Regions from separate parts of the Heyndrickxia sporothermodurans genome, predicted to be linked through region 2. Evidence: riboswitches for the same ligand, from Rfam matches in the RefSeq annotation. Region 2 holds a riboswitch; each other region holds the start of a gene.
The links. Region 2 has a riboswitch for cyclic di-GMP ahead of B5V89_RS00740 (methyl-accepting chemotaxis protein). Riboswitches for the same ligand answer to the same signal wherever they lie in the genome.
Positions count from the first base shown of each region.

Region 1: it holds a riboswitch for cyclic di-GMP, as region 2 does, so the genes downstream of both, B5V89_RS07680 (anti-repressor SinI family protein) here and B5V89_RS00740 (methyl-accepting chemotaxis protein) in region 2, are expected to answer to the same signal.
Region 3: it holds a riboswitch for cyclic di-GMP, as region 2 does, so the genes downstream of both, B5V89_RS14575 (hypothetical protein) here and B5V89_RS00740 (methyl-accepting chemotaxis protein) in region 2, are expected to answer to the same signal.

Region 1 is NZ_NAZB01000019.1:17,389-19,661, forward strand. It holds gene B5V89_RS07670 (DUF5658 family protein) at 1-261, shown strand, start outside; gene B5V89_RS07675 (helix-turn-helix domain-containing protein) at 282-614, opposite strand; gene B5V89_RS07680 (anti-repressor SinI family protein) at 717-845, opposite strand; cyclic di-GMP riboswitch class I at 888-996, opposite strand; gene B5V89_RS07685 (aldo/keto reductase) at 1,333-2,247, opposite strand.
Region 2 is NZ_NAZB01000004.1:26,500-28,772, forward strand. It holds cyclic di-GMP riboswitch class I at 666-750, shown strand; gene B5V89_RS00740 (methyl-accepting chemotaxis protein) at 961-2,273, shown strand, end outside.
Region 3 is NZ_NAZB01000034.1:26,044-28,316, reverse strand. It holds gene B5V89_RS14580 (ATP-binding protein) at 1-451, opposite strand, end outside; cyclic di-GMP riboswitch class I at 632-718, shown strand; gene B5V89_RS14575 (hypothetical protein) at 819-1,130, shown strand; gene B5V89_RS14570 (beta-class carbonic anhydrase) at 1,163-1,726, opposite strand; gene B5V89_RS14565 (class I SAM-dependent DNA methyltransferase) at 1,966-2,273, shown strand, end outside.

The DNA of each region.
Region 1 (2,273 bases), on a different contig from region 2:
AATATCATTGATGCAGTAATTACGTTTATTGGTCTAAAGTTAGGTATGATAAAAGAGGCAAACCCATTAATGGATTATATATACAATCAACATTCAATCTTGTTTTTAGCAGTGAAACTGTCGTTTTCCTTCATATTATATAGTTTTCTATATGTAAAAAAAGTACCTGCAAAAAACATAGTAAAATACACGGCGTATATGGCCGTTTTGATTTACTCGTTTGTATTTTCACTTCATTTATATTGGATTGTAAAAATATAAAAGCGTCCAACTGAACGCTTTTATTTATTATTATTTAATTTCCATTTATTAAATTCTATAAACTCACGGAACTCATCTTTCGATACACCAGAATTCATTGCTTCACGAACGAGAAGTTCCCAGTCTGAATCAAGTTCGTTTTCATCCGTTTTTTCAATCTCCTCATGTAATAAGGAGTTCACGGAAATTCCTAAAACGGCGGCAATTTTTTCAAGAAATTGAACAGAAGGATTGGATTGGATATTTCGCTCAATGGAGCTTAAATATGATTTCGCAACTCCAGCCTTTTCCGCAAGTTCTGATAAAGATAATTGTTTTTGAAGTCGAAAATTTTTAATACGCTGACCAATCATACACTTCTCACCTTCCTCCGAATTATTATAACATATAGCGAAGGAATTGTTTCATATTTAGAACAAAAAATACGCCTAACATATGAACTATGTACCCATTTTTTAAAATTTAACCTCCAGTTTATTTTTTGAAAAGTATTCTTTAATATCAGAAATACTTATTCCCATATCTATTGCATCCAAAATTAAGTTAACCCATTCTTGATCTAACGACTTTTCATCTACCTTCATTTGATTTTCCATTTTTATCCCCCTAAAATACGATGATAGTATTTAGGTAGTCCAGCCACCATAGTCGGGACACCGGGTTTCGCCTAGTATCCCAATCCTTAGATCTGTGACTTTGCGTCCCTATTTTTCAATAGGTTTGCCCTTTTCTGATGAAAATTACCTTCATTTTTGCTATTACTTATTGTCTATTCCCTACAAACCTGAGTATAAAGGATTAGATAGTTGGATACTCGTGGAATTTGTCGATGTCGAAAATACATTAATTTGCAGCAGATTGAATCAAATCTTGTAGATAATCAAAGAATTTTGTATTTTGATGTAAATTAAAGTCGATTTACTAACTTATTTATGTAACTTGACCGTCAAAGGCTTCTAAAAATAATACTTAAAAGTAATATATTTTGTCGAAAGTCATATATAGATGTAGAAATGTTTTTTTAGGATTATTCTGTTTATTTTTAAAAAAAGCTTTTTGTGAATGATCAAATCATCTGTGGTCTGTGTATTTATTTTGTTTAGTCAACTTAATTAATAAATCGCGTTCTTCTTTAGATAATGGACTCTTCTCAACTGCTTTGGCATTTTCCCTAATTTGTTCCGCGTTGCTGGCACCGGTAATTACGGAAGCAACTGATTCATTAGCTAAATTATACTGCAGAGCAAGTTCTGTCATTTTGCGGTTTCCCAGCAATAATTTATCCTTGATTTCTTGCATTAATTCAACTAATTCCTGATAGGAATAATCCAAATACCCTTTTTCCGAAATCTTTTCTATGCTTCTTTCGCTTAATATCCCTTTCGCAACAGGTCCTCTTGTCACCGCACTAACAGAATGTTCTTTTAAAAGAGGGAGTATGTCCTCTTCTGGACGACGATCTAGCAAACTATACTGGATCATTACGCTTACAATATTCGATTTTTGCACATATTCTCGGATGACATTTGGGCGAATGGAAGAGATTCCATAATATCTAATTAATCCTTCTTTTTTTAGTTCCTCAAAAGCTTCAATTGTTTCATCAATCGGATCTTGAATTGTCCCGCCGTGCAATTGATATAAATCGATATAATCTGTTTGTAGACGGTGAAGACTATTTTTTACCGCTTCTTTAATATAAGCTTTTGAGGGATCCCAATGCCAACTCGTTTTATCATCATTCCAGCGATTACCTACCTTAGTTGCGATAATGACCTGATCACGTACCGGTTTTAGTGATTTTCCAACTATCTCTTCATTTAAACCAAAGTCATAAAGATCAGCTGTATCGAAGTAATTAATTCCTACATCAACAGCGGCTTTCACAATCTCTTTTGCGGCAATTTCATTCGTCCCTAAAGACATACATCCAAGCCCTAACTTTGATACATATAATTCGGATGTTCCTAATTGATTTTTCTGCATGAAATTTAGTCCTTTCTTTCATTAGT
Region 2 (2,273 bases):
GGCTTCAGATGAAGAAACAGATACCTATATGTGCCCTAATCAGAAACGTATTGAATTTCAATATCATTCTGTCCTCACATTAATGGCAGGGAATTTAAGAAAATTCCCGCTAACTACTAAAGTAATATAAGGATTCACCTTTCTCACTATTTGATGCTAGTTATATCCCAGACTCTTTTTTTTCACAAAATCACAAGCGCACTAGATGCTAAAGCGAGTCTGATAAATAAGCGGAGAAAGTTCCCTTAATTAGCATAATAGCACTGAAATTAGCTAAAATAGACGGAAGTTTTCCGGCTATTTACTCAAAAAACATGAAAATAGGTAATTTTTCTTTGCTTAATCGGAAAATTTCCGCTTATATCCCCCAAACCAAACTTTATTCAGCAGTATAACCGGAGAATCTCCGCTTATTTATATATCACTAGTTACTCAATAATGGTTTGCACAAAAAGTTCACATTTTTAAAGTAATTCCCTATTTTATTATTCACATATAACATTTTACCCTGTATAATGTCTTGGTATGGGTAAAATTAACCAAGTAATCCTCTTTTACTTGAGTATAATATCCTATTGGATTGATAGTTATTTAGGTCTACTTATACATCCTATCTCTAAATTAGAAACAGATTTCTAGCTAATACAATTTAATAAAGGATTACCTTATGATAATGGCAAACTTATTGAAAGATAAGGACGCAAAGCTACGGATCTAAGGCTTATAAGCTAGGACCGCCGGGTTACCAAGAAGGATTGGAAATTTGAAATGAGTTTAGAAGTATAGCTATAGCTTCATTTAATTTCATTTTATTAGAAGCTCACCAATCTTTAATTGGTGAGCTTTTTTTCTTGTGTAAAACCTTTATTAAACCTCTATATTTGATGGAAGCGCATGGCTGGTAATGAAAGAGTATAGACCTAGTGATTTGGTAATTATCTGGAGAGATTTAATAAAATAATGAAAGGAATGATTATTTTGAAGAAGTTCTTTAGTTTTGCAAATGTTTCATACAAAGCGCGATTTACGATGGTAAGCGTCATAAGTACATTAGTAGTTGCTATTGTTGTTACAAGCATTAGTTATTTTTCAGACATGAATTTTCTAATGGATAAGTTAGCAACCGATTCGACCAACACGGTAAAGGCTTGGTCAAAAGATTTAAATAATGATGATATTTTATCCTTAATGGAAAGTAAGGATGAGAATAGTGAGATTTCGAAAAGTCTTGTCGAACATTTTGATAAATTAGCAAAATATCAACCTGCAGTGGCCCAAGGGTACATTTTTGGGACTGAGTTGAAAAATGGTACAGATACGAGTGTTGTTTCAGGACCAACCTTTCTTATGGAGGATTTCAAGAAATCCAATCTTAACATCGGAGATATGTATACACAGCCTGAAATCATTGCCAAAGCCATTAAGAAAATGAAAGAGACAAAGTCATTAGTCTCTTCTGAACCCTATAAAGATTCTTTTGGAACATGGATTACGGTGTTAAAACCAATTATGAACGCGCAAGGTGATGTAGTAGCTTATTACGGAGTAGATTTTGAAGCAAAATCTTATATTGAGGGTAAACATCATGAAACGCTGATTATTATTAGTATTTTAATAGGATTATTGATTGTGGCATCAGTGATTCAATACTTTATTATGAACAGAGCATTTAGACCTATCCAGGGCATGATGGTTGGGATTGAAAAGGTATCAAATGGAGATTATTCAGTTAAATTAAAAGAGACGAAAGGTGAGTTTGGTCAATTAGCAGTTAAATTTAATGTGATGGTTGAAACGGTTGGAAAACTCTTAAATTCGGTGAAATCTGCATCTAGTGAGACTACAGATCATGCGAATACTCTTTACTCCTCAGTGGAAGAGTCAGGTAAAACAATTGAACAGATAACAAGTGAAATTACCGAAATGTCGTCGCGTTTTAATACTCAGACGGAGGCAACAGATGAAGTTCTCCAATCTTTACAAGAATTAGCTACTGGTGTTGATTCAGTTGCACGTAATTCAACAGATGTCAGTGAGCTTTCTGTTAAAACGGAAGAGCAAGCTCAAATAGGGAATGAATCAGTCAACAAAGTTAAAGAGCAAATGGCCTATATCAGTAGTTCAACGAAAAATTCGGAAGATAGCATTTTAGCTTTGAAAACACGCTCAGATGAAATCAGTAAGATTGTTCAGTTAATAACCGACGTCGCAGACCAAACTAACTTATTAGCTTTAAATGCTGCCATTGAAGCTGCAAGGGCAGGAGAACAAGG
Region 3 (2,273 bases), on a different contig from region 2:
ATATCGATTGCCCATCAAATCGAGTCAATTTGTATTCAATGTTAGGAAGTGGTTGTCTTTCTTTTTTTATTTGATGCAATCTTTCATTAACCCTATCAGTATATTCCTTACTAATAAAGTCGATTATTGATTTTGAGATGATTTGATGTTTTGATCTAGCATTTACCATTGAAATCGCCGCTTCATTTACGTAAATAATAATTTTATTGTCATGAATGATAATCGGATTTGGTAACCAATCAATTAATTTTCTATAACCATCTTCATTTTCTTTTTTTTTCTTTGCAAAGTATTGAAGCTTATCATATTGCCAGCCAACAAACCAGGCAATAACTGTCGCAATGGTAGCGTCAATGATGTCACTAAAATGAAAGGTTTGTTTAATGACAGCTTGGCCAACGGAAAATAGGATTGAAATAGAAATTAAAACAATTTGTGCAGTTTTTTTCATTCGAGTCCCTCTCCTATTGTTTATATAAGACTATAATACCACTACTGGTTGTAATTTTATAAATATTCGAAAAATAATTTTGAAAAATGCGTGAAAAGATGTCGAAAAATAGCAATAATTGTTGATAAAAGATAAGGACAGATATAAAATGTATATTAGCAAAATTTTAAAACACTGATTTTACGATAATGGCAAACCTTGCGAAAGTGAGGGACGCAAAGCTACGGGTCTAAGGTTCCAAGGAATGATGATCGCCGGGCCACCGAATAGTCATACTTATTGAATGTCTTATTTGACTATTTCTTCATTTAGGAATAGTTTTTTTATTTCTATTCTTATTAATTTCACTAGGAATGGGGGGATTATAATGCAAAAACCGTCAATTAACATTGACACACATACGGATTACTCGAATGTACGAATTAGTTTAAATCAATTAATAGGTTTGCTAAAAATGTATATTTCCCCATTATCAGGACTAAAAATTAGAACTAAAGAGGGGGAATTACACGAGGTAAACACCGAAACAATTATAAATGTTTTGGTCACTCATCTCAGTCGTACACAATTACTAGAGCTCTTGCATATGTTTCAAATCATCAAAAAGCGGAAATCAAATATTAAACATTATTTTGAATATATTTTGCAAGGAATTGCTTATAAAGATAAGCAACGTTAAAAAGAAGTTCCCTGAACAAGGCAGGGAAAGAGTTAGTTTTTATATCCATCAACAACAAGATCTAATTTTCCTGTTTCCGGATCAATAACTAGACCGTGTACGGGAATGTCATTTGATAATAAAGGATGTTGTTTAATCATTTTAACACTATGTTCTACACTTTCTTCTACATGATCAAATCCTTGGAACCATTCATCTAAATTAATCCCAGAATACTTAATCGTTTCCAGTGTTTTTTCGTCAATGCCTCTTTGTTTAATCTTTTCTAACATGGAGGCACTCTCGATTGCGCTCATTCCACAATCATGATGTCCAATAACTAATATTTCGTCAGCCTGGAGTTCATAAACAGCAATCAATAGACTTTTCATAATACTTCCAAAAGGGTGAGAGACGATCGCCCCAGCATTTTTTACGATTTTTACATCCCCGTTTTTCGTATTGGTCGCTTTATGTAAAAGTTCAACTAGTCTTGTATCCATGCAAGTTAAAATGACCAATCGTTTATCAGGAAATTTCGTCGTTGAAAAATCTTCATATTTTTTTTGAGAAACAAAGTCCTCGTTATAGCTTAGAATTTCAGACAATAATGTCATGATATCACCTCTAATTAGAATGTGAATGTTCAAGTTGTATTTATTAAACAATCTCCACTTTCTATTTTAATGCAAATCCTTTCTTTTGAAAAATCTTTTTGAAAAAGCAAAAGTCCCGTTCAAGTGAAAACGACCACTATGATGGATATTGCCCATTTTTTATTCAAGTAATTGCACTTTCACCTATTCCGTGCTAAAGTTAATTCATAGTTAATTTATAGGAAATGAGGGGATTAAGTTTGGGCAGAGAATTTAATGAGCTTTTTGATGAATGGTCCCTTTCTTATGACAATACAGTTTCCGGAAATGATCCGGAATATGAAGATGTGTTTATCCATTATGATGAAATATTAACGAAAGTTGCTGAACATTCTTCCGGAACCGTTGTTGAGTTTGGTGTAGGAACTGGAAATTTAACGGCGAAGTTATTAAATAAAGGATTAAATGTGTATGGTATGGAGCCTTCTGAAGGCATGCGAAAAATTGCTCGAAAAAAAATACCGTTTGTAAAGATTATGGATGGAGACTTTCTAGAGTTTCCAAAGAT